3 regions of the Moritella yayanosii genome follow, and region 1 is predicted to be linked to each of the others. Evidence: predicted binding sites of a transcription regulator. Region 1 holds the regulator's gene; each other region holds the start of a gene.
The links. The regulator LexA, encoded in region 1, represses DNA repair genes until DNA is damaged. The targets are predictions, from matches to a motif close to TACTGTATNNNNATACAGTA.
Positions count from the first base shown of each region.

Region 2: a site for LexA is predicted at 3,359-3,378, ahead of dinG (ATP-dependent DNA helicase DinG). Genes of this name have one in related genera too.
Region 3: a site for LexA is predicted at 2,088-2,107, ahead of recA (recombinase RecA). Genes of this name have one in related genera too.

Region 1 is NZ_LS483250.1:3,234,215-3,244,406, reverse strand. It holds gene MORIYA_RS15055 (S-(hydroxymethyl)glutathione dehydrogenase/class III alcohol dehydrogenase) at 1-509, opposite strand, end outside; gene MORIYA_RS21450 (hypothetical protein) at 641-820, opposite strand; gene MORIYA_RS21445 (methyl-accepting chemotaxis protein) at 964-1,122, opposite strand; gene MORIYA_RS21440 (hypothetical protein) at 1,157-1,294, opposite strand; gene MORIYA_RS15045 (Hpt domain-containing protein) at 1,561-2,313, opposite strand; partial or broken gene MORIYA_RS15040 (response regulator) at 2,316-2,677, opposite strand; gene lexA (transcriptional repressor LexA) at 3,023-3,646, opposite strand; gene plsB (glycerol-3-phosphate 1-O-acyltransferase PlsB) at 3,844-6,279, shown strand; gene ubiA (4-hydroxybenzoate octaprenyltransferase) at 6,386-7,246, opposite strand; gene MORIYA_RS15020 (chorismate--pyruvate lyase family protein) at 7,264-7,860, opposite strand; gene MORIYA_RS15015 (flagellar basal body-associated FliL family protein) at 8,034-8,432, shown strand; gene hldE (bifunctional D-glycero-beta-D-manno-heptose-7-phosphate kinase/D-glycero-beta-D-manno-heptose 1-phosphate adenylyltransferase HldE) at 8,519-9,940, opposite strand; gene glpG (rhomboid family intramembrane serine protease GlpG) at 9,958-10,192, opposite strand, start outside.
Region 2 is NZ_LS483250.1:1,614,028-1,624,219, reverse strand. It holds gene priC (primosomal replication protein PriC) at 1-440, opposite strand, end outside; gene MORIYA_RS07375 (sulfite exporter TauE/SafE family protein) at 428-1,207, opposite strand; gene dinG (ATP-dependent DNA helicase DinG) at 1,207-3,270, opposite strand; gene MORIYA_RS07365 (COG3904 family protein) at 3,540-5,255, shown strand; gene MORIYA_RS07360 (response regulator transcription factor) at 5,311-6,009, shown strand; gene MORIYA_RS07355 (ATP-binding protein) at 5,996-7,408, shown strand; gene MORIYA_RS07350 (AMP-binding protein) at 7,439-9,055, opposite strand; gene MORIYA_RS07345 (hypothetical protein) at 9,331-9,741, shown strand; gene MORIYA_RS07340 (universal stress protein UspB) at 9,792-10,130, opposite strand.
Region 3 is NZ_LS483250.1:2,530,886-2,541,077, forward strand. It holds gene MORIYA_RS11760 (YjaG family protein) at 1-102, opposite strand, end outside; gene MORIYA_RS11765 (hypothetical protein) at 524-784, shown strand; gene recA (recombinase RecA) at 984-2,057, opposite strand; gene mutS (DNA mismatch repair protein MutS) at 2,235-4,802, shown strand; gene MORIYA_RS11780 (hypothetical protein) at 4,875-5,135, opposite strand; gene rpoS (RNA polymerase sigma factor RpoS) at 5,478-6,437, opposite strand; gene MORIYA_RS11790 (peptidoglycan DD-metalloendopeptidase family protein) at 6,507-7,439, opposite strand; gene MORIYA_RS11795 (protein-L-isoaspartate(D-aspartate) O-methyltransferase) at 7,495-8,136, opposite strand; gene truD (tRNA pseudouridine(13) synthase TruD) at 8,133-9,188, opposite strand; gene ispF (2-C-methyl-D-erythritol 2,4-cyclodiphosphate synthase) at 9,236-9,715, opposite strand; gene ispD (2-C-methyl-D-erythritol 4-phosphate cytidylyltransferase) at 9,754-10,192, opposite strand, start outside.

The DNA of each region.
Region 1 (10,192 bases):
CATACTTCTTCAAGCGGCGCGGCTTTGTTCACTTTCGCTAACGATATTTCTGGTAATACCGTGTATTCAGAGAATGTTGAACAGCCCATATAATGGAAGATTGGCTGACCGTCTTTATAGAAACGCGTCGTACCATCAGGCATTAAACCTTTACCCTGTGTTTCACGGATCTGTTGGCAAAGATTTGTTTTACCTGATTTACAGAACTTACATTCACCACATTCTGGCGTATATAAAGGAATAACGTGATCGCCGACTTGCACGCTGGTAACGCCTTCACCAATTTGTTCTACGATACCACCACCCTCGTGACCAAGAATGACAGGGAAAATACCTTCTGGATCATCACCCGATAATGTAAATGCATCGGTATGACAGACACCAGAAGCGATAACCTTAACCAACACTTCACCTTTTCTTGGTAACATTACATCTATTTCTTCAATGGATAGTGGTTGATTTGGGCCCCAAGCAATCGCGGCTTTAGATTTAATAAATTTGTCAGTCATGTTCATCTCCATTGGGATAAAATTAATATGCCGTAATACCTATCTATATATTAGGTCAGTCATACTGTATGGCGCTCATTATATTCATTTACACAGAAATGATAATACCATTAAAACACAAATCACTTTTGCTAAGGTGTAACAATAAAAAAGCAAGAAAAATACCCCGAACTAATCGTCTTGTTTTGCACTTGCAGTGACTGCTGTTTGAACTGTTCCGCGGCAGCTTTCAGTTTATCAACAAAGATATCTTGTTCGGCATGTTCCTCTGTAGATAACAACTCACTACAGGCCAGTAATACTTGTTTCATATTCTCCGCTTGCAATATATTATGTTTCGATAATTGGCTGATAATATCTTCAACCTGCAGACTTCTAACTGTGCAAATTTAATTAATTCTTGGTGTAACCGCGCTTGTGTCACTTGTGCTCTGATCTCCTCATTAAATTTATTTTAAGTATCCGATAATAATCGAATTTCTTGTGCTACAACGGCAAAACCACGACCCATCTCACCAGCCAGAGCCGCTTCAATGGCGGCATTCAAGGAAAGTAAATTAGTTTGACTAGCGATTTTCTGTGCATTATCAACAAGCCCATTAATATTATTCATTTGGCTTTCCATCACTGTGATCTTATTTACCGCCTCATTGCTTTGCTCTACTGACATACGTAATAGACAGCGTCAACGGTAAACGGATCGAGAAACAACTGCCTTCACCCGCCGTCGATTCAATTTTAATATCACCACCGAGCGATTCAATGTTACGCTTTACGACATCCATACCAACCCCCACGCCCAGAGATATCACTCACCGTTTCGACGGTTGAAAAACCAGACGAAAATATAAATTCATCGATTTGATTATCACTATAACGCTGATCTTTATTCGCGATACCCTTTTCAATAGCCTTGGCATGGATCTTCACTTTGTTTAACCCTCGGCCATCATCTCGGATCTCAACAATAATCTCACCACTTCGCCAACCATAGTTAATTAAAGCATCGACTCTGCTAACACCTTATTATCAGTAGCCAATGCCTCACTTGCTATTGATTGAGATCGCATACCTGCGCTGTAATGGTAATGGTTGATTCATCTTCGACCCACTCAAAGGCTTCTTTTATTTGCACTTCACTTACCTGACTGATTAATTCAAGATCCCAAGTTACATAGATATCTTCAGGTGATAAATTATTCCACAAAGGTACATTGTCAAGTTTAGGCATCACCTTAAGTTCACCCATATCTTGTAACTCAACAAAAATTAAACGCGGCTCGTTACCTTGTTTTAAAATATCTTGCCCGGGAACAAAGTGAATCAACCAATCACCATCGTCGAGTCCCTTCATCGCTGGCGGCTTCGATTTAGCGAGCGGCTCATCCCCCGTAGATAATACGTCCTGATTAACATCACGTTGTAAGAATTGATTATATTGCTGCTTTAGGCTTTCTGCCGCATCAGGAATTGATTCCGAATCATCAGCTAACAGTTGGACCCACGCTCTTAAACAATCTACTGTTTGTAAAAAAAGGTTAATATGACCATCGATAAGGGGCAGTCTTTCTGCGCGAAAATCATCAAGTAAGGTTTCGGCTACGTGGGTAAATGCCGTTAATTGATGAAATCCGAATGTGCCTGCACCGCCCTTAATTGAGTGAGCGACTCTAAAAATGGTATTAATGACTTCGCTATCTACCGAGCCAGGATGTAACTTTAGCAGTTCAGCTTCCATCACCTCCAGTCCTTCTAGGCACTCTTCAATAAACACTTGTTGAAACTGTTTAAGATCAATATCCATGCTTACCTCAATACTTTTTTGACAGTAGCAATGAGTTTTTCTGGGTTAAATGGCTTCACTATCCAGCCTGTTGCACCTGCAGATTTGCCTGCCATTTTTTATCTGTATCCGATTCCGTCGTTAACATTAGGATTGGCGTAAATTTATACGCACTTTCACTACGTAATTTACTGATTAAGCTAATGCCGTCCATCCGTGGCATATTAATATCTGAAATAATAAGATCAAAGTTTCCGCTTTTAGCTTTTGCTAACCCATCAACACCATCGACGGCAGAGTCCACCTGGTAACCCGCCTGTTTTAAAGTAAACAGCACCATTTCACGAATGGATACCGAATCATCTACCGCTAATATTCGTTTCATTACAGATCCTCACATTGATGCATAATTAAAGTCGGTTTCAAATCCTAACGCTTTCACCACCGTCATAAATTTCTCCGATGGCGATAGGGTTTTGTTCCATAAACTAATCCTGTATTTACGCAAACGTCACAGAAAATAAATTCATTAATTATTTTATAACTCGTGTTGAGTATAGGAAAAGATTTTATAAATAAGCAGGCAATACAAAGAACTGTGATCTGAGAACAGAATTGGAAATGGTTTCTATAAATTACAGCATCATCGGGAGGACAAAATATAGAGATAGAGATAGTCAATAATGAGAATATTAACTATCTCCCTTCAAAGTAGCTGAGATAAGTGTGATTACATCCAGTCTGTATTACGAATAATACCGACAGCAACCCCCTCAATGTCAAAACTTTGGCAATTTAAATCGACACGTATTGTGCTCATTTCATCATTTTCAGGATGTAATAAAATTTCATTGCCTTGTTGCTCAAAACGTTTAACGGTGACTTCATCATCAACACGTGCAACAATAACTTGGCCTTTACTGACATTTTTGGTTTTATGTACCGCCAATAAATCACCATCCATAATACCAATGTTACGCATGCTCTCACCGCGTACCCGCAATAAAAAATCTGCATTTGGCGTGAACATCGATGGATCGATATTGTAGTGCGTTTCAATATGCTCTTGCGCTAAAATTGGTTCGCCGGCAGCAACTTGTCCGATTAAAGGTAAACCCTTATCATTGCTGGCGTCTTCAGCATTAACCAACAAGCGAATACCACGTGAGGTGCCCGCTAGAATTTCAATATGACCTTTTCGTGCTAATGCTTTTAAATGTTCTTCCGCCGCATTAGGTGAACGAAAACCAAGTTCCTTCGCAATTTCAGCTCGGGTCGGTGGCATACCAGTATTTTTAATATGTTGTTTAACTAATTCAAGTACTTCTGCTTGTCTTTTTGTCAATGCTTTCATCATGAACCCTAACTGGTTTTATATACAGTTTCTTGTAATTATATACAGTAATATCAAGTTTGCAATATTAGTAGTGGGGATATCTGGAAAATAATGAATTAATCGCTGACCGACGCTTAAACACAGATTTATGACTACACATCTGATATTATTAGAGTAAGCACTCTCGCACTTTAATCAACAGAATGATACCACTTATGCAACAAACACCGTCAATGTTAATTCGAAGTTTCGTTAACGGCTTAGTTAAATCTCAATACGTACCAGACAATCCAGTTGATGCACTAAAGTTAGATTTAACGCGTCCTATTGTTTATGTTTTGAAAACTAAATCGATGACAGATCTGGTCGCATTACAACGTGCCTGTAAAGAACGAGGCTTACCAGACCCTCTTACGCCAATTAAAGTGAATGGCGTCATCATTCCCAGTTATGTTTGCTTAGATAACCCTGCGCCACTGTTTGGCCAAGTAAAAGATAAAAACGTGTTTTTTAACGAATTTCAACAATTATTACGCTTACACAAAGATGATAAAGTCCTTGATATTCAGTTAATGCCCGTCTCATTATTTTGGGGCCGCGCACCGGGTAAAGAAGGTCAAGTACCACTACTGTCATTAGCGAACAGTATTTCTCCAAGTCGTTTACGGAAAACCCTCATTGTTGGCCTTAACCGCAAAGACAACTTAGTCCGTTTTAATAAACCCGTATCACTACGTTTCATGGCCGATCAGCATGGTAGTGATGAAAAACTTGCGCAAAAATTAATTCGTGTCGCCAAGATCCACTTCAGTCGTCAAAAACTAGCCGCATCGGGACCGAAACTGCCAAATCGCTATCAATTATTTGAACAACTGCTGCGTAATCCAGAAGTTAAAAAAGCCATCCAAGTTGAAATCGAAGAACAAAAAATTTCAGCGCAAAAAGCGGAAAAACGGGCCCATGATTATATCGATGAAATTGTCAGTGATTTTTCTTATAAATTTGTAAAAAACACCAGCAATTTTCTGGGCTGGATATGGAATAAGATCTACAGTGGTATCAAGGTTAACAACGCCGAACAAGTGCGTAAACTGGCCGCTGATGGTCATGAAATTGTCTTCATGCCTTGCCATCGCAGCCACATGGATTACTTGCTTATTTCTTATGTTATTTACAATGAAGGCTTGATCCCCCCACACATTGCCGCCGGCATTAACCTTAATTTCTTCCCTGCTGGACCGATGTTCCGTCGTGGTGGTGCATTTTTCTTACGCCGCACGTTTAAGGGTAATAAACTCTATGCAACAATCTTCAGAGAATACCTCAGCTTATTATTCTCAAAAGGTTATTCTGTTGAATTCTTTACTGAGGGTGGCCGCAGCCGTACCGGCCGTTTATTACCACCAAAAACCGGCATGCTTAACATGACGTTACAAGCGATGTTAAGAGATCAAAGCCGACCGATTACATTAGTTCCAGTATACCTTGGTTACGATCATGTGATGGAAGTGAGTACCTACGTAAAAGAATTATCCGGTGCCCATAAGAAAAAAGAAAGTGTATTCCAAATATTTGGGATCGCCAAAAAACTTAAAAATTACGGCCAAGCATTTGTTAACTTTGGTGAGCCAATCAACCTTAACCAATATTTAAACAAACACGTGAAAAACTGGCGTGATGACATGAACATGCCCGTTGATGAACAACCTGCTTGGTTAAACCAAACAACCCGTGAACTCGCCAATCAAGTAATGGTGAATATCAACAGTGCAGCGGCAGTAAACGCCTTAACTATTTGCGCATTAATTTTACACGCTGCGCCACACAAGGCATTGAGCCGAGAAATTTTAGTTAAACAAATTGATAGTTATTTAAAGCTATTGCGTAATAATCCATATAGCGAATTCAGTACCTTGCCGGAAAACAGTGCAGAAGAAATTCTCGACCAAGCGATCGCACTGAAAAAATTCACCGTACGTGAAGATAGCTTAGGACAAATGCTATCTATGTCATACGAACAAGCGGTGCTATTAACTTTCTACCGGAACAATATTTTACACCTGTTTGCACTGCCGTCATTAATTGCTGCGTTAGTGACAGAGAAAGCGCAAACCAGTATAAAAGAAATTAATGCCAAGGTTTACCAACTGTACCCGTTAATTCAAGCTGAGCTATTCTTGAAATATGCCGCAGATGAATTGAGTACGTGCGTCTCTAACACATTAGCTGAAATGCAACAACAAGGTTTAATCCGTAATCAAGAAGGGGTAATCACACCGGTAACTGAACGCCTGATGTCGATCAAATTACTAGCAGCAAGTATTCAAGAAACACTACAACGTTATGCCATTGTACTGACCGTATTAGAGCATGACCAAGTGATTGAAAGAACAAAATTGGAAGATCGCAGCCAGCTGATTGCAGAGCGTTTATCCTCGCTTAATGGCGTCAGTGCACCGGAGTTCTTTGATAAAAAAGTATTTGCTATCTTTATCAATAAACTGCAAGAATTACATTACTTGTCAGATGCAGGTACCGTAAAAGCAGATAAGATCAGTCCGCTCGCGAATGTTGTGCGAGGTTTAACAACCCTCGAAGTAAAACAAACAATATCGGATGTGATGCTGAGTCAGCAATCTAACGAAGTCTAAGCGATGGGTATTTCGTTGATATAACGCGATCTTTGTATTGCTTATGACCAATAACAAAAAAGGAGCTGCGGCTCCTTTTTTGTTATTGGTCATAAGCATTAAACACTTACAAGTAGCTTAAAAACAGACTCACAAATATAACCATACCAACATAATTATTATGTAAAAACGCCTTAAAACAAGATGCTCTGTCACGATCAACAATCAATTTCTGCTGATAAACAAACAAGCCAGCGACTATCGTTAACCCCATAAAATACACGTTAGGTAATACTAATAACCACCCCAGCATACCAAGGCATAATAAGGATGATAACTGTAATAAACCGACAATCAATTTATCCTTCTCGGCAAATAATATCGCCGTAGACTTAATACCAATCTTTAAATCATCATCACGATCCACCATGGCATATAAGGTGTCATACGCCACGGTCCATAAAATATTAGCGACAAATAATAACCATGCATAATTCGGTACTAAATCTAATTGCGCCGCAAACCCCATCGGAATAGCCCAACCAAATGCCATCCCTAATACCACTTGTGGCAAGTGCGTATAGCGCTTCATAAACGGATAACACGCGGCAAGACCCACTGCCACAAACGATAATATTATCGTCAATTTATTCATGGTGAGTACGAGCAAAAATGCCAATAAAGTCAAGACAAAGAAAAGTATCAACGCCGCACGACTCGATATACGTCCAGCGGCAAGCGGTCTATTCTCAGTGCGTTTTACATGAGCATCAACACGTCGATCGGCAAAATCATTGATAACACAACCTGCCGCGCGCATTAAGATCACGCCCAATGTAAATACTAGCAATACATCTAATTTTGGTAATCCTTCCGCCGCTATCCACAGCGCCCACAACGTAGGCCACAATAACAACAGGGTACCAATTGGTTTATCTACACGAGTAAGCTGGATGTAATCTTTCATTTTGACAGTCATGAACGACATATACTTAACGTCCTTTTTTATTTATATGCCAATGCATCGGGTAAAAACACTTCGGATACCAGTAATAATTTCCCACCGAGCAGGAAACATGAACGCCGACCAAATAATGATGTTTTCAGGCTTGACGTTAACTGGCAAGATAAACCATATACGTTACTCTGAGCATCAAACTCAGCAATTTCAATTTCACTGCGCTGCATATCGGGAGCACTAAATAACACACTACCTAATGACCGATTACCTAATTTATCTAGTTCACCACCAGGCGCTGTCAACATATTAAGCGGCATCACACTACGCGCAAAAACCCAAGGGGTACCGTCCAGTTTTAACAGTACTTCACGCACAAAACCAACATTTTCAACTAAGTTTAATTTTATCTTTTCATCATCAGATAATGGATAATTGCCTTCCGTTAATATTTCAACCGTAAATTCCTGACAATATTGTTTCAGTCTTGCTGTTAGTGAACCAGTATCAACTAACCAATCATAAAGGCGCGCAGATAGTCTATCTTCTAATATGGTAGGCCATCGCCATTTAGACTCACAGCCAATCGGATAGTTTGGTAACGACAACGAACTTATTCGCTTCTTATTTATATTTTCAGACATAGTATAAATTACTTTTTTAACAACAAGATCAGGCGTAATTATCTGCTATTCAGCTCAAAATTGTAAGCAAGGACGCAACTTGTTGGCTGATTTATGTCATTAATCAATTGAAAATGAGTATACTGAGTCACAACCTTGTTTTTTCATCTCTCATTTTACGAAGGATACGGTAAATGAATAAATTATTCTGGCTATTAAGTATGCTCACAGCTCCACTCTCCACCGCCGTATCAGCTAACGATCACCAACCTGTGTATATTTATTTCGGTTTAGAACCCGATATTATTACTAACTACACCAGTGAAACGAACAAGATTGGTTTTATCAGTGTCGCTGTAGAATTTATGCTAGCTGACAATAACGGTTTGGATATTATTGAAATGCATGAACCCTTGATCAGAGATAAAATAATTTCATTATTGGGTCAACAATCACCTCAGCATTTACGTTCCCTGACTGGTCGAGAAGAGATCAGAAAAGAGATCCAAAATGAAGTGAACAACTTACTGAAACAAGAGACTGGTGAGGCCGTTATTGAAAATCTATTATTTACCAAATATTTATTAATGTAATAAAAAAGGAGTACGCCGCGTCGCCTACTCCGTATCCATTTACTGCGTCAAAACAATCAACTGATCGCTCATTATCTTAAATAGCATTAACCTTTAATCGCATTAATGATCGCAGTTGTAGAGCAACCATCTTCAAATTGTAAAATGTTAACCTTGCCACCATTCGCTAATACTTGTTTATGCCCAGCGATTTCTTCCACTTTGTAATCGCCACCTTTAACTAATACATCAGGTAGTAATTCAGAGATTAAACGCTCAGGTGTTTCTTCTGTAAATTCCACAACCCAATCCACAGCACCTAAAGCAGCAAGTACCGTCATCCGACGAGCACAAGTATTGATCGGACGACCAACGCCTTTCAACCCTCGCACAGAAGCATCCGAATTAACCGCCAGAATTAAACGTTGGCCTAATTTACGCGCGGAATTTAAATAAGACACGTGACCCGCATGCAGAATATCAAAACACCCATTGGTCATGACAATATTTTCGCCACGTAACTTAGCCGATTTAACCGCAATTTTTAGCTGTTCTTCGCTTAATACACCAAAGCCACTTTCGTGCGAACCATACACTGAATTTGCTAATTCCATCGGGCTCACAGTCGACGTACCAATCTTAGCAACGACAACACTGGCACCCGCATTTGCAAGTGCACAAGCTTGTTCTAATGATGAGCCAGCAGATACCGCTGCTGCTAATATCGAAATAACCGTATCACCCGCACCCGTCACGTCATACACCTCTTGTGCTAATGCAGGTAAATGAAACTCATCTTGCTCTGCTCGAATTAACGTCATGCCCTTTTCACTACGCGTAACCAGTAACGCTTCAAAATCATGTTGCGCAATTAACTGACGGCCCTTTTCAACCAGTTCTTGTTCACTCTGACAATGCCCAACAACGGCTTCAAACTCCGATAAATTTGGCGTTAACAAGGTCGCACCACGGTATTTTCCAAAATCACAGCCTTTTGGATCAACAAAAACTTTAACGCCTTGTTGCTTTGCTGCGTGGATCATTTGTTGCACTTCAACCAAAGCGCCTTTATTATAGTCCGACACAATCATCACAGAATAATCGGCCAAGTTAGCAATGGTTTTAGCCACAAGCGGTTGCGTGTCCACCGCCGCAACAGATTCTTCAAAATCTAATCGAATCACTTGCTGACCACGGCTTAATACCCGTAATTTAGTGATCGTTGGGTAATCATCTAATTGCAAAAAATCACAAATAACATCAACAGCATTCATTTTACCGCATAGCGCTTGTGCCGCTTCATCATTACCCGTTAAACCTAACAGTTTTGCACTCGCACCTAAAGCCGCAAGGTTAAGCGCCACGTTAGCAGCACCACCGGGACGATCTTCAACATTATTCACTTTAACAATAGGCACTGGCGCCTCTGGAGAAATACGACTCGAATCGCCCGTCCAATAACGATCTAACATGACATCGCCAACGACCAAAATACTCGCTTTAGTAAAATCAGGTAAAATGATTTCCATTATTCTCTCGATAATTTCTAATTAAAAGATTTAAATTTATGGTCTAAAAATGCTTGGCCGCAACCAACCACTAAACCAAGTACATGTGCTGCATTGGCAACATTGAGACCAAATATTGGGAAGAAACCTAGCACCAGCCAAACCAGCATAAAACCAACATAAGGTTTAGGTAAATTAAGACCTTGTGCGGGCGCTAACCAACCAGTCCACCAAATATAACCGACCAGCGCATAAACCACACCCGATAAACCA
Region 2 (10,192 bases), 1.6 Mb from region 1:
TGTTGCGCTAGTTTTTGATATAAATAGTGTGATTTCTGCAATAATTTTTTCGCGATCACATCGTAATTCTTCGGTTCTTCTTTTACTTCACCGCGTCTAAAATTACACTGTTGTAATACGCCGTTAATCGCTCTAAATTGATGCGCTACCTTTTCTAATAATACTTGTTCTATTGATAACGTATCGTTTGACGATGATATTGATGGAGTATCAAAAGAGTGCTGCAAACGGGTCATACTTTTTTCTAATTCGGCCACGTATTGATGAATATCGTGATTTTTATTGATGAATAACCCTGGATAGAACAAGGCGCGATCACGTAATTTATAGTTGATCGTCGCGGTGTGATTCGAGTTGACTTGCTTACTCAACGCACTCAGCTGTTGAATACGCTGAGCGAGTTGGTTTAGCTGTTGCTGCTGACGGTTTATTGTAGCCATGCTTGATAAGCCAGTTTACAAGCGATAATGATCACCACAGTAATAAATAATGGGCGAATGAATTTAGCACCAAAATGAATAGCGGTATGCGCACCAGCAATAGCGCCTACCATAATACATAGCCCCATACTTAAACCCAGATACCAATTGATATGACCAAGATAAATAAAAGTCAGTAGTGAGGTAAAGTTACTGGTGAAATTCATTGCTTTAGCAACGCCCGAAGCAAATAAAATATTGAGTTTGTACAATGCCATTGTCGACACAGTCCAAAATGCACCGGTACCAGGCCCTGCTACACCGTCATAGAAACCAATAATACAACCCTGTAAGCCCTGTTTCTTGTGCAGCGCGGGATTATCATCGGGCAAGGTTTCACCAGTATGTTCTTGGGTTTTGCTAAAGATAGAGTAGATAGCCGTAAAGATAATAATCACCGGTAATAACTTGTCTAGCCAAGCCGTGCTGATGACGTTAACGACTAGGGTTCCGCATATTGCCCCGATGGCTGTGAATATAAATGATCGCCACCAAAATTTGGGATTGAACAAACGCTTCTTATAGAAGGTAATAGCTGCAGCGCATGAGCCAAAGCTTGCAGCCAGTTTATTGGTACCTAATGCCAAGTGTGGTGGTAGGCCGGCACTGAGTAATGCGGGCACTGTTAATAAACCACCGCCGCCAGCAATAGCGTCAATGAAACCAGCAACTAATGCAACACTGCATAAAATTATAAAAACCGAAGGTTCTAAACCAAACTCTAACATCAAAATTCTATATTTCTTTTATAAGGGGGAAGCGAATTAAGTAATGCTGGTCCATAGCGTTTACTAATAACTCGACGGTCAAGTAGCGTGATTCTACCAGAATCTTTCTCTTTTCTCAGCAATCGGCCACAAGATTGGATCAATTTTTTACTGGCTTCGGGTACCGACACTTGCATAAACGGATTACCGCCCGATTTGGTGATCCATTCTGACTGCGCTTCCTCTACTGGCGAGGTGGGTACTGAGAATGGGATCTTAGTGATAATTAAATTGGTGAGCAGGTCACCGGGTAAATCAAGCCCTTCAGATAAGCTGCTAGTACCAAATAAGATACTGGTTTTATTGGCTTTGACATTTTCGGCGTGTTTTTTTAATTGCTCGCTGCGGGAACTTTCTTTTTGTACCAATAGCTCGAGATTAGTGGTATTACGAATAATTTCTGCTACTTGGTTCATTTGACGATAGGAGCTAAACAACACCAATGAGGCTTTTTTGTCTGGTAAGAAGCTAGGGAGTTTTTCACCTAATAATTCAGTGAAGCCTGGTTCATTTGGTGTCAGTGCTAAGTTAGGGATATACAGCTCTGCTTGTTCAAAATCAAACGGAGAGTCGAGTTGCAGATGCTGGGTTGATTCATCATTCAATAGGCCAACTTGGCGGCGGAAATAATTAAAATTACCGAGTGAGGTTAATGTTGCTGATGTTAGGATCGCGGCACCGCAGCGTGACCACAGCATATTCTCTAGCTTATGGTCCACATCAATCAAGCTCGCAGCAAAGACATGATCATCTTGGCGGCTGTCGCTTTTCTCAACCCATTTTGCCAGTGGTGTCCCTTTGGTTTCTTTAATCAGCATGTTCCACACTTGATGGAGATTTTCGATACGCTGTAAGTAGATACCAACCTCGGCAATGAGTTTGTTAGCTTTGGCTTGCGGCAATTGATCTTGCTTTAATTGTTCAGCTAAAATATCAATGATTTTCGCGGTTTGGCTAACACCACGTTTGGTTTCATGGTTCATGTTTGCCGCTAATTCAGCCAATGCTTCAGGCAGTTCACCATCGGTAAATCGCCACGAATCATTGCTAAATCGATTGTCATTGGCCGCCATTAAACTGTGGATCTTGGTAAGCTCTTTATTGATGCTATTGATTGAGCTGAGCAGTTTGGTGACCGGATCAGATATCTCACTTGACGCAATGGCTTGGGTGAGTTGGCGCATTGCTATTGCCATGGTTTGTAACCAAGCTTTAGTACCTAACACTGACGCATGTGCTGACGAGAAGTCTCGCGTAATGCGCGGTAAGTGATGGGCTTCATCAAGTACGTAATAGCAGTCTTCAGGCTTGGGTAAAATAATCCCGCCTCCGAGCTCTAAATCGGCCAATAATAATGCGTGGTTAACAATGAGCACATCACATTGGTCTAAGGCTTCACGTGCTTTATGAAACGGACAGTTACGGTGTACACTAAATGATTTACTGCAACTATGACGATCTGAAACGACTAATTGCCAGATATCATCGGGGATCTGAGTTGGCCAGCTATCGATATCACCTTGCCATTTTCCTGCTGCGTAAGCGGTAAATAAGCGCTTGATAAGTTGTAAGTCACGTTTTTTTGGAATCGTCGCTAAGTCAGCAAGCAGTTCCATTTGATCGTCGGCTTGGGCAAGCATCGCCAGTTTTTGTTCACAGCAATAACGTTGGCGACCTTTTACCAAGGCAAATTCAAATTTCAGTCCAGATTGACGGCGAAAGAAAGGTAATTCTTTGTGCAATAATTGTTCTTGTAAGGCGATTGTGGCGGTCGATATGACTAAGGTCTGTTTCGCTTCGGTAGCGAGTGGCACTCCTGCAATCAAATAAGCCAATGATTTACCTGTGCCAGTTCCTGCTTCTGCAATAATCAAACGGCGGTTTTTATCATAATGACCAGCGAGGGTTTTTGCCATTTCAGCTACAAGGATATTTTGTGATCGTCGGACTACGAAGTCAGGTAGTGAATCACGGATGTTTTGATAAACATCACGAATCGCTTTTTTACTCTTATCTGAAAGCATGTTTACTCTTATCTGAAGCGTGCTTATTGTTTCTGCAAGCACGATTTAAAGCCAAGGTTATTAGCATGTATTTTAGCGCAATTATTAAATCTGTATAGATATTAAGTTGAGGAACACTGATAAAATTACAGTAGTTTGCAAAAATATCGACTTGCGGCTTGATTACCTCTTACAAAGCTTACAAAACTGACAAATTAGAGACGGAAAGCTTATGTTTCGTTTTATATGATGGCGTTGTTATTTATACGTCATAGAGCAAAGGAATTCATATGAATAAATTCGTCAGTATCACAGTATTGTTAGGGTTATTATTGACTGGCTGCAATAGTTCAGATGACAGTGGTTCATCAACAAGTTCGGGCGGTAAAACACCGTTATTCACCGTTTATGGTAATAAAGCCTATATGAATGGCGAGATTAATAGCGATATTGTTGCACAGTTAAATACGATGACCGCTGCAAACCCACAGGTCGATACTATTGTGATGGTGCAAGTGCCCGGTTCTAGAGATGATGAAGCGAACTTAAAAGCGTCATTGTTAGTACGCAGTAAAAATTTAAAAACCATGCTACCTGCCGATGCCATGATCGCTTCGGGTGGAACCGATTTTTTCCTTGCTGGTGTAGAGCGTATTGTTGATCCGAGTGCTCGAATCGGTGTACATTCTTGGGCGGACGGGAGTGGTACAGAAGGTAAAAACTTACCGACGAGTCATCCTGAGCATCAACGTTATTTAACGTATTATAATAAAATTGGCTTTGATCCAAGTTTTTACTGGTATACGCTAAATGCAGCGAGTGCTAATGATATTCACTGGATGAGTGCAGCAGACATTGCCAAGTACGACATTGCAACACGCGAGATGACAGCCAACGAACAGGCTAACGTGTTTGCTGTGCCAAGTCAGTTTGGCCAAGCGGCTACTGATTTATTTGATCGCTATACTTGGGTTACAGCACCCAATGGTAAAGCGATTCATATTTTCGCTCAATCAAAGGTATCTTTAGCACAATTACTTAAAGCTCGAAATACACTTGAGTTTTATTTAACCGATACCGCGACAGTAAAGAAAACACTGGTCGCAAACAGTATGGGTAATAGAGGGGCGTCATTATTTATTTTTAATGATGAACCAGCCTCAGAGCAAGCCATGGAAGGGGAGTTTGGTAATAGTAAAATAGCGAAGTTTGGTCAGGATTTATACGCGACCGAAATTTTTGTAGAAGGTGATAGCCGCTACTTGGCTGCGCCATCATCTGCGCGTGATGCAACCTTTGAAGAAGTATTACACTTGACTCAAGCGCAAGGTATAGCACCTGCGATGGCATCATTGCAAAAGAAAATCGCGGACCAAGCTGAGGTCGCGTTAACAAATAAAGTGTGGAACCCAGAAGTGGACCAACTAGCAGAGTGGCGTGCTGAAGGTGACTTGGAAACGGGCAATAGTATTTCTCATGAATATTTTGCCGCCATAGTTGAAGCATATTATGGTATGTGGGCACGATTACCCGTGGGTATGGATGGTTACACGGGCAATTCACGTGCATTACAAACGGCGCGTGACAGCAACGGACAGAAAATTATTGCTGAATTTTTACCTGAATATATTCCAACGACCATGGATATCGACCCTAGTTTTGCAGCGGGTAGTACTTTCTATCTGGATTATGACGCGGCATTAAGTTATACCGCCAAATCACAATATTTGCAGTCTGTACGTTTAACGGGTACCAATAACAGCCATATCTCAGGCAATAGCCAAAATAACTTCTTGATGGGTAATCAAGGGGATAACAAAATTGATGGTAAAGGCGGCGTAAACACGTATAAAGTTGATGGTTTACAATCTGAGTTTGACGTTAATCCTGATGGTATGGGGTTCTTGATACAAGATAAGGTCAATAACCGCAATGGTACGGATAAATTGATGAATATTCAGAAAATTGAATTTAATGACAGTGAGCTAAATTTACCGAGCGCTTAAACACTTGGTTGCCCTGTATTTTACTTATTTATAATGACATAAGGTTTCGTTGAACATGTTAGAAAATGACCAAAAACACATTTTAATTGTTGAAGATGATTTAGAGATTTGTCGCCTTCTCGACATGTTTTTACGCAGTAAAGGATACCAAGTATCGCTCAGTAATAATGGCATTGATGGACTCTCGGATATCGCCCGGTTGCAACCCGATCTCGTGGTATTGGATATTATGATGCCAGGTATGAATGGTATTGAAGTGTGTAGGCAAAGTCGTGAGCACTATAGCGGGCCTATTATTATGCTCACCGCTTGCAGTGAAGAAATATCCGAGGTTTCAGCCTTAGATACGGGCGCCGACGGTTATTTACACAAGCCGCTGCGACCACACATTTTGTTATCGCATATCGAAGCGTTTTTACGCCGTGAAAACAGAACTAAGAACAACAATAGTGCGCTGAATCATACCGGCAGTTTAACCATTGACACCTTGAAACGCTTGGTGAAGCGTGATGGTGAAGAGGTTATTTTAACGGGTGCAGAATATGAAATGTTAGCATATTTAGCCAAACAAGCTGGGACGATCGTCAGTCGTGATGAATGTTATCGCGCACTTAAAGGTGTTGAATTTGATGGTCTAGATAGAGCCTTGGATATGCGTTTATCAAGCTTACGGAAAAAGATAAAAGATGATGTGGCACCGTATCAAATTATCAAAACAATTCGTTGTAAGGGTTATCTGTTTGTTAAGCAATGATATGTTTCCCGAGCTGAAGAAATTCATCAGTGAAAACTCGCCGAATACACTTTTTTTCAAGCTGTATATAAGTGTGACCGCTGTCATTATTGGCAGTATTGTCCTTGTTAGTATATCGATGGATTATTACTACGAGAACCTTGATGATATTACCTTTGTCCATGATGCGAGTTTTGCGGCTAAGTTACTTGATGATTTTGTCGAAGATACCGAACGCTGGAATATGGAGGTTGATCTATTGAGCCGATTTACTGGCTTTACCATTGAAAATATCTCGATGAAACAAGCATTACTCTATCATCAACAACATGAGTTATTAGAGGTGGTTGATATAGAACCCAATAAAAAGTATCCCCCGTTACCTGCTGGAATAGGTAAGTGGGGGGTATTTGTATACAGACATGATGAGGGAAATGATCTTCTTGCCGTGATCCTTCCGCATAATGATGGACTATTACTCATCATTGATAGTTCTGAAGCTATGTACCCGATAGACGGGCCTGAAGATTGGGAAGATGATTATGCGGAGTTATTTCTATTAGGTTTTATCTTTTTAAGTATCGCTTTAGTACTGTATTTGACCGTTAGAAATATATCTAATCATGTCTATCGCTTAAGCGCTGCTAGTTTAGCGCTGGCAAAGGGGGATCTAGATACCCGAGTCAATGATAAAATTCCCGCACCTTTGGATCAAATGGCAGCAAGTTTTAATAAAATGGCTGAATCGTTGCAGCATTCGCAGCACCAACAACGTGTAATGGCGAATGCAATTGCGCATGAACTTCGCACCCCATTAACGCGAATTCAATTGGTGATGGGTTTATTAAGTGATGAAGAACATAGCGAGTATACGACGGAATTACATCGTGATTTAAGTCGTTATTCGGTCGAAATGGAAGCTTTGGCTAATGATATTTTAATGTTACAAACGATTGAACATAATCCATCGTCAATAAATAAGACCATTGATTTAAGCGGGTTGATGACGTCACGTGAAACTGAATTTAAGCGCCAATATCCACATTTATGCATTACATCTAGTGTTGATTTGGTGAGTGTTGATGGCAATCCGCGCTACCTTCAGCTTATTATTGATAATCTCGTCAAGAATGCCTGCTTATACGCAGACTCACGCGTGAAACTCACGCTTAAAAAGCATGCGGCTTATTGCTGTATTATTGTTGAAGATGATGGCGATGGGATTTGCCCACTGCAACGTGAGCAAGTATTAGATGCATTTACCCGTTTAGATAACAGTCGAAGTCGGCAAACGGGTGGTTTTGGTTTAGGTTTAGCGATTGTGAATACGGCGGTTAAAAGCATGAAAGGGGAAATCGAAATTAAAACCAGTGAATTGGGTGGGGCGTTGTTTGTGGTGACATTTAAGCACTCAAACTGACGTTGAGTGCTTACATTAAACGATACCTTGTTAATTGTTCACTGTTAACTCAACAGTACGCAGTTCGCGTCGTAGAATTTTGCCAACCGCTGTTTTTGGTAATTCACCTATAAACACAATTTGCTTCGGCACCTTGTATGCAGTTAAAAATTCTTTACAGTGAGCAATGACATCTTGTTCTTTAAGATCTTGGTTGTGTTGAGATTTGACAATAAAGGCTTTAATGGCTTCACCGGTTTTCTCTGATGGTACACCAATCACGGCGGCTTCTAAAATACCCGTGTGATTGGATAAGATCTCTTCAACTTCATTAGGATAAACATTAAAACCAGATACGATGATCATGTCTTTTTTACGATCAACAATTTTGTAATAACCATTGTCTAATTGTTCTGCAATATCACCCGTTTTGAAGAAACCATCATCAGTCATGACTTCGGCAGTTGCTGCTTCACTACGCCAGTAACCTTGCATCACTTGTGGACCGCGAACTGACAATTCACCTGCTTGACCCGCGGCGACTTCATTATTATTGTCATCAAGTAGCTTAATCTCAGTGCCAGGTAAGGCGGCACCAATAGAGCCTACTAAGGTTTCGCCTGGGCGATTGAAGGTAACAACTGGCGATGTTTCGGATAAGCCATAACCTTCACAAATGTCGCAGCCAGTCACTTCTTTCCATATCTTGGCCGTTGAGCTGGTGAGTGCGGTGCCCCCCGAGGTTGTGATTTTTAAATGGCTGAAATCTAATGCTTTAAATTCAGGCTGGGTACATAAACCAACAAATAAGGTATTTAGCCCTGAAATAGCGGTGAATTTTACGTTTTTTATGGCATTTACAAAGCCTGGCATATCACGCGGATTGGGAATTAATACGGTGTGAGCACCTGTACTGAAGTACAGTAATAAGGTGATGTTAAATGCATAAATATGGTACAGCGGTAATGGCGATATCAGTATTTCTTCGCCTTCTGCGATCTCGTTGGCCAAACGATGCTTGGTTTGAATGGTATTACTTAATACATTGCGATGGCTCAGCATTGCGCCTTTTGATAAACCTGTGGTACCGCCGGTGTATTGTAAAATGGCTAAATCATCAATGTGGTAAGCAACGGGTACGTAAGGGTTATTTTCACCGAGTGCAATAGCATCAAGTAATGAAATGGTGTCTAGTTGCGTAGAGCCTTGTTCTTGTGGCTCGAGTAAGTCTGCTGGGTGGGTAGTAATAATTGTCTTGATGTTGGTTTCCGGTAGTACTTTCTCTGCGGCGGGTAGTAGGTCAGATAAGATAACTAATGCAGTGGCTTCAGAGTTGTTAAATTGATGTAACATCTCTCTTGGGGTATATAGCGGGTTGGTATTGACTAATACTAATCCTGCGCGAGTTGCACCATAAGCAACAATCGGAAATTGGGTAATGCTTGGCAATTGGATCGCAATCTTATCACCGGGTTTTAGGTCAGTATGGTTTTGTAAATAAGATGCAAAGGCAGCAGAGAGTTGATCAATCTCTTTAAAGGTAAGGGTTTTACCTAAGCAGGTATAAGCAGGTTTATTCGCATATTCTTCACATGTGTCTTGTATCAAATCAGCAATACAATTGATTCCATTCAATTCGATTTTTTCTATAGCAGTATTCGATAACATATAATTCTTCCTATTCCATTAAGTTGGGTTGTGATCATTTAACTGCAATTTATTTGAATTATAAATTTAAACAGTCGTATGCTTTATTATATTACTGTTGAATTTTTGGATTGCCACGATCAATACGATATTTTTATAAATAGGTTAACTGGTAGGTTTAGTCGAGATGCATTTTAAACGTCAGCTAAATAGCAGGTTTAGCCGTTAGCAACTAGGCTCTTATATATCGTTTTAATTTAATGCACACAGCATATGCTAGACAATAGGTAATTTTTATGACTAAGGTTATGATAAACACTATGTTTATACTGTTTTTTATTTATCCATTGCAGAGTTTTTCTAAACAACAAGTGGGTATATTTTTGGGTAGTCCTATGTCAGGTTTTCAGTATCAGCAGGATAACTTACGATTCTCTTTAGGAATTAAAGACTTTGGCTTTGCGGTTGATCAGACTTTCAGTGTGGCAACATTATTGAATAAATCTAAATTGGCCCCTCTATATGTTTTCTTAGGGGGCCAAATTGTTGATCACCATAAGCATAAAATAGCAGTGCGCTCTGGTATTGGTTTTCAGCAGCCATTTGAGCAAGTGATATTTTATGGCGAACTTGGCCCGAGCTTGTATGTGCTGGAAGATGTGGATATTAAGTTAGAAGCGAGCTTAGGCATAAAAATAGACTTTTAAGCATACTCGCTGCAAAGGTTATTCAGCATTTTATAGTTAATGTATCGATATTATAAATCGAGGTACATTAATGCCGGAATGAGGAGAATATTGGCTGCAACGAGATAGCTGGCCAAGGTAAATATTTTTTTTACCTTGTTGCAACGATAAATAAAATATTCGTCAAAATGATGCAAATGTTCATTGCGGCGAATGTAATGGAATAGTTGCATTTGTTTGCTGTAATTGCCCTCAGTATTAAAAAAAACGCGTCCATTAACACGTTGGTAAAGTAGCGGATCAATATCTTTCATTCGATATAATAGGCAACGTAACGAGGACACCGCCCGTGCGACATTGATCAGGGTAATAATGGAAAATGCGATAAAGATGAGATCACTATTATTCATATAATACTCCTTAGTGAGTGCTTCCATCGTGTCCAACTGATAGCTCACCCTACTTTAATGAG
Region 3 (10,192 bases), 700 kb from region 1:
TTTGTAATTAGGAAAGCTGCGTTCAGCAAGTGCCGTAATAAAGCTCACTTTCTGCCAAGGTAATAATTTCATTAATTGCTTTTGGTGGTTTTCTTCAAGCACAAAATACCCTCTTCTTTATGGTCTTCATTCTTTCTATAATAGTTAAATATTCTCAACGTCATGAAGATATTTATCTAACGCTATTTATACTCGTTATATTAGTGAGATACAAGACAGACCAAACCAATCATACTAAATCGACGTCAATTCAAACGAAAAAATCAAGATCACAAATTCATTCCTGTAATCTAGTACTTAACATCAAACTTAAGTTCACTCATCCATCATCAAGCAGCATACATCATTCACGGTTCATTACAGCGAATATGGCCTATGGTATTGATGGTTTCGTATTACAAGTATCCGCTAAGTTCTAATCAGCCAGGGAATATAATTAAATTTTATATTGCAGTATATTTAATAGGTTCTTTTTTATTATTAAACCGTAAAATAACGACATCCATATTTTTTATAGACAGTAATGAATACTTACAAACTGCATCGCTACCTTGGCTATTTATTAATATTACCTGTGACGCTATGGGCATTTACCGGCGCATTTTTCTTAATTAAACCCGGTTACAAAAATGCCTATGAGCAATTGCACATAACCAGTTATCCACGCCATGCAACGTTACCACTGTTACCCGAACCTGAATGGCAAGCGATTGCTATTAATCGCAGTATTAACTTACCAAGACGGGATCGCCGTTACCGATACCAAGATAAAACTCATGTTTAATTGGACACGTTTAACCCTACGCCAGCAAGGTGCGGACAGGCGCCGTGATGATCAAAAAATCAGCGAGAAAAGTATAATAAGACCAAATAACGAGTAAAACATACATATAAAAAAGGCAGGTATGTCGTCATACCTGCCTTCTATATCTATTCATTCAAATAGCGTAAATAAAATGACTAAACGCTAGTTAATATTAGCATTAAAATTCTTTTTCAACTTCAGGAGTCTTAATTTCAGGAGTCTTAACTTCAGCCACTTCTTCGTCTTTATCACCCAGTAGATTAGCACGGATCATACCGTCAATTTCTGCAGCAATCTTCGGATTATCAGCAAGGTACTGTGATGCTTTCGCTTTACCTTGACCAATCTTGTCTCCCTTGTATGAGTACCAAGCGCCAGCTTTTTCAATGAGTTTTTCTTTAACACCTAAATCAACTAGCTCACCATTACGGTTGAAGCCTTTGCCGTATAGTATTTGAAATTCAGCTTGTTTAAACGGTGCTGCAATCTTGTTTTTAACCACTTTAACACGTGTTTCATTACCCGTGATCTCGTCGCCATCTTTAACCGAACCAATACGACGGATATCTAAACGTACTGACGCGTAAAATTTAAGGGCGTTACCACCTGTGGTGGTTTCTGGTGAACCAAACATCACACCAATCTTCATACGGATCTGGTTAATGAAGATACACATAGTGTTGCTCGTTTTTAAGTTACCCGTTAATTTACGCATCGCTTGCGACAACATTCGCGCTTGCAGACCCATGTGGTTATCGCCCATGCTGCCTTCAATCTCAGCTTTTGGTGTCAATGCCGCAACCGAGTCAATCACGATAATATCGACTGCACCTGAGCGTGCTAACATGTCAGTAATCTCGAGAGCTTGTTCACCGGTATCTGGTTGCGATATCAATAGTTCATTCACATCAACACCCAGTTTACCCGCATAGAGAGGATCCAGTGCATGCTCAGCATCAATAAACGCGCAAACTTTACCTTCACGTTGTGCAGACGCAATCACTTCTAACGTTAATGTCGTTTTACCACTTGATTCCGGACCATAAATTTCAACGATACGCCCCATCGGTAAGCCACCAACACCCAGCGCAATATCAAGAGAAAGTGAACCTGTAGAAACAGTTTCTACGTCCATGGTACGGTTATCACCTAGCTTCATGATAGAACCTTTACCAAATTGCTTTTCAATTTGTCCAATTGCTGCAGCTAAGGCTTTTTCTTTATTCGCGTCCATTTTATTCCCCTGAGGCATAATCGAGTATTTAATTTAAAGGCATAAGTATACTGTTCGTTCATACAGTATCAAGCAATAAACGCATATTTTTTTAATTATTATGAGTGGTGCATATTTACGTACAAAAAATACAGTCGCCACCTTGCTTTAGCATTGTTATTATAGCTGCAACTATTATTTTCAAACCGAGCCGCTATGCAACCTAATTTTATTGCACCACAAGACTTAACCAATCACACCCCTATGATGCAACAATTCTTTAAGTTAAAAGCTGAGCAACCAGAAATCTTACTCTTTTATCGCATGGGCGATTTTTATGAGTTATTTTATGATGATGCCAAAAAAGCGTCGCAATTATTAGGCATCTCTCTGACCAAGCGTGGTAAGTCAAATGGTAACCCGATCCCAATGGCAGGTATCCCTTACCATTCATTAGAAGGTTATTTAGCAAAGCTAGTACGTTGTGGTGAATCGGTAGCGATCTGTGAACAAATTGGCGATCCGGCGACATCCAAAGGTCCAGTAGAACGTAAAGTGGTCCGTATTGTGACCCCTGGCACGGTCAGTGACGAAGCTTTACTTACCGAACATAATGACAATTTATTAGCCGCATTATTCCAAGATGGTAACACCTTTGGTTATGCCACCCTTGATATGGGTAGCGGCCGTTTTCTGATCAATCAATTTAGCTCAGAGGACACCTTACTTGCAGAGCTGCAACGTACCGATCCCGCAGAGCTGCTGTACTGTGAATCATTGGAATCGGTTCAACATATTAATCACCTTAGAGGTCTACGTCGCCGCCCAGAGTGGGAGTTTGATTTACAAACTGGCCGCAACGTTTTATGTCAGCAATTTGGAACCAAAGATTTAATCGCTTTTGGTGTCGAAAATGCGCCAGTGGCCCTATGTGCTGCAGGTTGCTTAATGCAATACGTGAAAGAAACCCAGCGAACTGCATTGCCGCATATCCGCTCGATCAAGCTTGAACAAACAGAACAAATGGTGGTGATGGATGCGGCAACCCGCCGTAATCTAGAACTCACCCAAAACTTATCCGGTGGTGTTGAGAATACCTTGGCAGAAGTACTTGATCATACTTCAACACCGATGGGCAGCCGGCTATTAAAACGTTGGTTGCATCAACCAATCCGCGATAGCTTGGTGTTACAGCAACGCCAATCCAGTATTCAATCATTACTCGACGTCGGTGCGTTAAACGATCTACAACCAATATTACGCACTATCGGCGATATCGAACGTATCATTGCCCGTTTATCATTACGCTCAGCGCGTCCGCGCGATCTGGTACGGTTACGTAATGCCTTCCAGCAATTACCCGCATTACGCACACTACTGGCAGAACACGATGCCGAACACTTAAGCTCATTACAGCAATTAGCGGGTGAGTTCAGTGAGCTAGAACAGTTACTGACGTTCGCCGTTATCGACAACCCGCCAGTATTAATCCGTGACGGCGGCGTGATAGCGCCCGGTTATAACCAAGAGTTAGATGAATGGCGCGCCCTAAACAAAGGGGCGACGGATTATCTCAAAGCCTTAGAAGAACGCGAAAAACAACAAACCGGTATCCCTACCTTAAAAGTCGGTTATAACCGCGTTCACGGTTACTTCATCGAAGTCAGTCGCCTACAATCAGATCAAGTGCCAGCAACCTACATCCGACGTCAAACGCTGAAAAACACCGAACGTTACATCATTCCAGAGTTGAAAGAACATGAAGATAAAGTACTCAGTAGCCAAAGTAAGTCACTGGCACTAGAGAAACAACTTTATGAACAATTATTAGATAAGTTGTTACCGTATATTCCCGCACTGCAAGACAGCGCAGCCGCATTATCAGAACTAGATGTACTGTGTAACTTTGCAGAACGCGCAGAAACTTTAAACTATTGCCGCCCGACAATTAGTATCAAACCTGGTATCGACATTATCAATGGTCGTCATCCTGTCGTTGAGCAGGTGATGACAGAACCGTTTATTGCCAATCCAGTACAGCTTAACCCTAAGCGGCGCATGTTAATCATTACCGGTCCGAATATGGGCGGTAAATCGACTTATATGCGTCAAACAGCGTTAATCACCCTGATGGCTCATATCGGTAGTTTCGTACCAGCGGAGAAAATGACGACGTCATTAATCGACCGTATTTTCACCCGGATTGGCGCATCCGATGATTTAGCATCAGGTCGCTCTACCTTTATGGTAGAAATGACAGAGACAGCGAACATTTTACATAATGCCACCGCTAATAGCTTGGTATTGATGGATGAAATTGGACGCGGTACCAGTACCTACGACGGTTTATCATTAGCCTGGGCATGTGCTGAATACCTGACCAATAAGATCCAGGCTTATACCCTCTTTGCAACGCACTACTTTGAGCTAACCACGTTAGCAGAGCAGCACTCAAGTCTGGTCAATGTTCACCTCGATGCAGTTGAACACGGTGACTCCATTGTCTTCATGCATAGCGTACAAGACGGTGCTGCAGATCGCAGTTATGGTTTGCAAGTTGCAGCATTAGCAGGTGTGCCCAAACCGGTTATTCATGCGGCTAAAGTGAAGTTGCATGAGTTAGAACGACTCTCACACCAACCGGTGGTGACTGGTAAACGTCCACCATTGGAAGTAACGCCCGTTTCCCATCCTGTGATTGATGATTTGAGCGCCTTGAATATTGATAATATGACGCCACGTGAAGCACTCGAGGTATTGTACCGTTTAAAAGAACAACTTTAATTGCCCTACTAGAGTTATCGCTAGTTTAGTTTAAATAGTGCTCGGTAAATTAAAAAGCCCAAATTATCCAAGTCATGCAAAATGGCGGTTCGCTGGTTTGGGCTTTCTGTTACATAAGTTGCCAGCCTGTGATACGCCCATACTATCAATATGCGCCACCGCGATATATTCCGGTACCGCAGACAAGTGGTACGCTTGCTGTAACCACTGGCTCAAATAGTACACATCATTATCCAGTGTTATAAATTTACTGCTCGTCGCCCCCTGATTAAGCGCTAATTGATACGCATCTGTATAACTAAAACAATCATGTTCAGTTACAATACGGTGCATACATGACTCATTCCCCACGAGACATCAGCAAATTCGTGCTGTTTTAATCGGGTAGCTAGCTGCGATAAATAAACCGCTTGTTCAGCACATGCAGTGTTAAATGATGCGTAAAAAATAGTTTCTTTTTCTAGCCTTGAACCCGATAAGCCATGTATATCGGTTAGCAATACAATAAACTTAGCATCATCAGCAATGGCAGGCAGAGGGTTACTAAAATACTAGAAACGCATGAATAGTAAGACTGATTTTAATAAATCAGCATAACGGCTGAATGAAGTACTAAGCATTAAGACTAGCTTAAATTTAATGACTAACTACTCAATAACTATACTCCCCAGCATATTATAGCCTAAATAACGCTTCAACAGATAAGCCCTGCTGGGCGAGCACCTCCCGTAGTCGTCGCAATGCCTCGACTTGGATTTGCCGAACACGCTCACGGGTTAAGCCTATTTCACGCCCGACATCTTCAAGCGTTGAAGCATCATAACCTAACAACCCAAAGCGCCTAGCCAGCACTTCTCTTTGTTTGGGATTCAGTTCTTCAAGCCAGCGGACGATACTGAATTTAATATCATCATTTTGGGTACGGCTTGCCGGTCCATCGCCTTTTTCATCCGATATAATGTCTAATAATACTTTTTCGGAATCACCACCAATAGGCGTATCAACCGAACTTATCCGCTCATTCAAGCGTAGCATTTTACTGACATCAGCAACCGGTTTATTTAATTTATCCGCAATATCTTCAGCGGTGGGTTCATGATCTAGTTCATGGGCGAGTTCACGCGCAGCACGAAGATAAACATTGAGTTCTTTAACCACATGGATGGGCAAGCGAATGGTTCGGGTTTGGTTCATAATGGCACGTTCAATGGTTTGCCTTATCCACCATGTCGCATAGGTTGAGAAGCGAAAACCACGTTCGGGATCAAATTTCTCTACTGCACGGATCAGACCAAGGTTACCCTCTTCAATCAAGTCTAATAGGGCCAACCCGCGGTTATTATAACGTCTCGCGATTTTAACCACTAAACGCAGATTACTTTCGATCATACGTTTTCTTGAACTGGCATCACCGCGTAATGCACGACGTGCATAAAAAACTTCTTCTTCTGCGGTCAACAATGGTGAAAAACCAATTTCCCCAAGATAAAGCTGCGTTGCATCTAAGCTTTTTGCATCGTTAGGAATGAGGTGTTCATCTTCAAATATTTCCATCCCTGACTGTGCTTTTCTATCGTTGTCAGATACTTTATACTCTGCAACGTTTAACTTATTTTCGTCAGTTATCTTGCTCATTACGTATTGCCTCCTGACCGAAGTAAATAGCTTATTAAGATTAGCCTAATAAACTAATTTCAGTCGAGCTTAACGCTTAGGCAAATAGCGCATGGGGTTAACTGGTTTACCGCGATAACGGATCTCAAAATACAATTCAGCACCTGAGTTCGGGCCAGAATTACCCATGGTTGCGATTTTCTGACCAGCCTTAACCCATTGTTGTTCTTTGACTAATAGCTTTTGGTTGTAGGCATACGCACTTAAGTAATCATCGTTATGTTTGATGATGATCAAGTTACCATAACCACGTAAACCATTACCGGAATAAACCACACGACCATTTTCTGACGCGATGATATTTCGCCCCAATGAACCGGCAATATTGACACCTTGCTGTCCTGATTTACTGGTAGAATAAGTGCGAATTAATTTTCCTGAAGCTGGCCAACTCCATTTCAGTTTATTATTACTCACCATCGCGTTGGGTTTCACTACTTTCACCACAGGCTTAGCGTTCACCGGCGGTTTACTTTTCGTTGGCGGTCTATCGCTTGTTTTCGCAGTAACCGTTGTGATGGTTGCCGGTTTAACTAATGGTTTTAATGGTGCTTTAATGCTGGTTTTAGCGGTACTTTTATTGGCATTACTATTGGTTGTTTTAGCTATTTTCACCGGTGTCGGTTTTTTATAAACTGACGCGGGGATTTTCCCTTTCAGTTTTAATACTTGACCAGGGTAAATTTGATAAGGATCTGGGATCTGATTTAAGGCTGCTAAAAATTTGAAATCTTGATTACTTCGCCAGGCAATTGCATACAAAGTTTCACCTTTTTTAACACGATAACTTGGCGTATTAATATGCGATCGTAGTTCAATTTTATAACCTTGAACACTCGTGACAGGCGCGGGGTTATGATTGGCAATCGTACAACCAACTAACTGTACCAACAGTAAATAACACCCGATGCGGTACCAAAGATTGCACGCGCGTACATGACTTAATAATCTCTTACTGACCATCTCTACACCTGACTCCCTGATCCGCTCTCCTGCGCATTTAATACCGGTAATAGACTCACGCTAATTCGCCTTGAACTAACGGCACAAAGCGTACATGTTCAACATTTTGACTGGTATAGTTATCGCCATTACGGGTAATAACTTGTAATACTTGAGATTCGACACCCAATGGCAGAATAAGTTGCCCACCATCCGTCAACTGCGTTAATAATGCTTGTGGCACCGCAGCAGCTGCAGCGGTTACTATAATCGCATCAAATGGCCCCTTGCTTGGCCAGCCTTGCCAACCATCACCGTATTTCATCATGACATTGTGCAGGTCAAGATTCTTTAACCTACGTTTCGCTTGCCACCGTAATGCTTGGATCCGTTCCACCGAATAAACACGCGGAAAAACCTGCGCTAAAATAGCCGTTTGATAACCCGAACCAGTCCCAATTTCCAGCACCCGTTGTGGATTAGTCTGCATTAACAGTTCCGTCATTCTGGCAACGATGTAAGGCTGTGAGATGGTCTGCCCAGCACCAATTGGCAAGGCCTGGTTGCCCCATGCCTGCAATGCAAACGCTTCCTCAACAAAATAGTCACGTGGCGTATCTTGTATGGCCGTCAATACACTTGGCACACTAATGCCTTGTTGTTCAAGCAACGCTTTTATACGCTGCCCTGCCACCCCAGTATTACCAAGTTTGATCATACGGTTCCTGATTTAAGTTCTTGGTCAAAATGACGAATCACTACTTTTTCTTCAATCAATTCACGTACAATACTTGTCGCAAAACACCCTGATGGCAGATAGAAGCTCACCGTTAAGCTATCTTCAGCTAATTCATAACTGAAGTTTTGTGGCCGCAATATTATCGCTTTACGCTCCTGACGTAGACCTGCGGCAATGAGGCCGTCGAGCAATTCTGGATATTGCGTAATAACGCTGTTTTCAAATGCCAATGCGTCGTTCATCGCACTGCTGTTACCTTTGCCAACTAACGGGGCCGATAGTTGTAGCGCGCCTTGGGCAACACGCTCAATAATGTCGTCAGTTAAGGTTTCTTCCGCAAAGAACGAATTAGACCCCTGTAAAATGAAGCAATCACCTGACATTGCAGTTTGCCATTTATCTTGTTTAATACGTTCACTGACAACTTGGTTGAATATCAAACTGCGTGCAGCTGAAATATAAAAACTACGCTTATTACGATCTTTTACTTTTTCACCCGCAAACATCGCTTGTGCGCGCACAATGTTATTACCGTGTTGACCAAATCGCTGTTCACCGAAATAGTTCGGCACGCCGATGGTTTTAATTTTCTCTAAACGCTCGGCCAATCCATCGGTACTGCTTAGATCCGTTAATTTTAATGTAAATTGGTTACCTTTTAATGCACCAGTACGTAATTTTTTGTTATGACGAACAATTTTTAATACTTTAATTTGCGCGGTTTCAATCACAGAAAAATCAGGGGTTTCTTTACCCGCCATGTGAATACCAAACCATTGTTCCGTGATGGCATGACGGTCTTTAAGCCCTGCATAACTCACATCCTTGCCGGAGACACCTGCCGCTTTGGCTAATGCCCGAGCAACATATTGGGTATTCTCACCGATCTTACGGATAGAGATGAAAATGTGTTCACCTTCACCGGTTAATTCAAAACCCAAGTTTTCAATCACCACAAAGTCGGCAGCTTCCTGCTTGATAAAACCTGTTACGCTAGGTTTGCCATATAGATATTCAAATTCAGGAAGCATTGATCTCTCCGCATTAGGATTAGTTTGCATTAATTGATTTTCACTTATTATGTATTTTTCATTAACAGCACGACAGCTTCGCATGCCACGCCTTCTTTACGGCCAGTAAAGCCGAGTTTTTCGGTGGTGGTTGCTTTCACATTTACGGCTGATAATTCGGTTTCAAGATCGGCACTTAATACGGCGCGCATCGCTTGAATATGCGGCGCAATCTTAGGCGCTTGGGCAATAATGGTGACGTCTAAGTTACCAATGCGATAACCGAGTTCTTTTACTTTACTAAATACGTCACGCAATAAAATACGGCTGTCGATATTTTCAAACTCTGCAGATGTATCAGGGAAGTGGTGACCGATATCGCCAAGTGCTAAAGCACCAAGCAATGCATCGCAGATCGCATGTAAAGCGACATCACCATCAGAATGCGCCAAAAAACCTTGTTCATAAGGGATCGCGACACCATTAATCATCACCGGACCAGCATTACCAAATTTATGTACGTCAAAACCATGGCCAATTCTAAACATTATCTCTCATCCTTATTGCTCTTCGTTCTTATTTTTCGTTAGTAACGCTGCGTTAATTGCTGTAAAAACAGGGTTGCTAACGGCATGTCTTCTGGACGCGTTATTTTAATATTATCCGCGCGACCAATCACCATCTTAGGTGTAAACCCTAATAACTCAATCGCGGATGCTTCATCGGTGATATTGGCTTTGTCTGCTAAGCCTGTCGTTAACGCATTGGTCAGTAACGTCACTGGAAACATCTGTGGCGTTAACGCATGCCACAATAGCTCACGATCGACAGTGGTAATAATATTACCTTGTGCATTTGTACGCTTCATTGTATCGCGAACCTGACATCCAAGAATAGCACCATGTTTAGATGCCAGCGCACCAGCAATGAGACTGTCGATATCAGCATGAGTTAAACATGGGCGGGCAGCATCATGTACCAACACCCAGTTATATGACTGACAGGCCTGCAATCCTGCTAATACC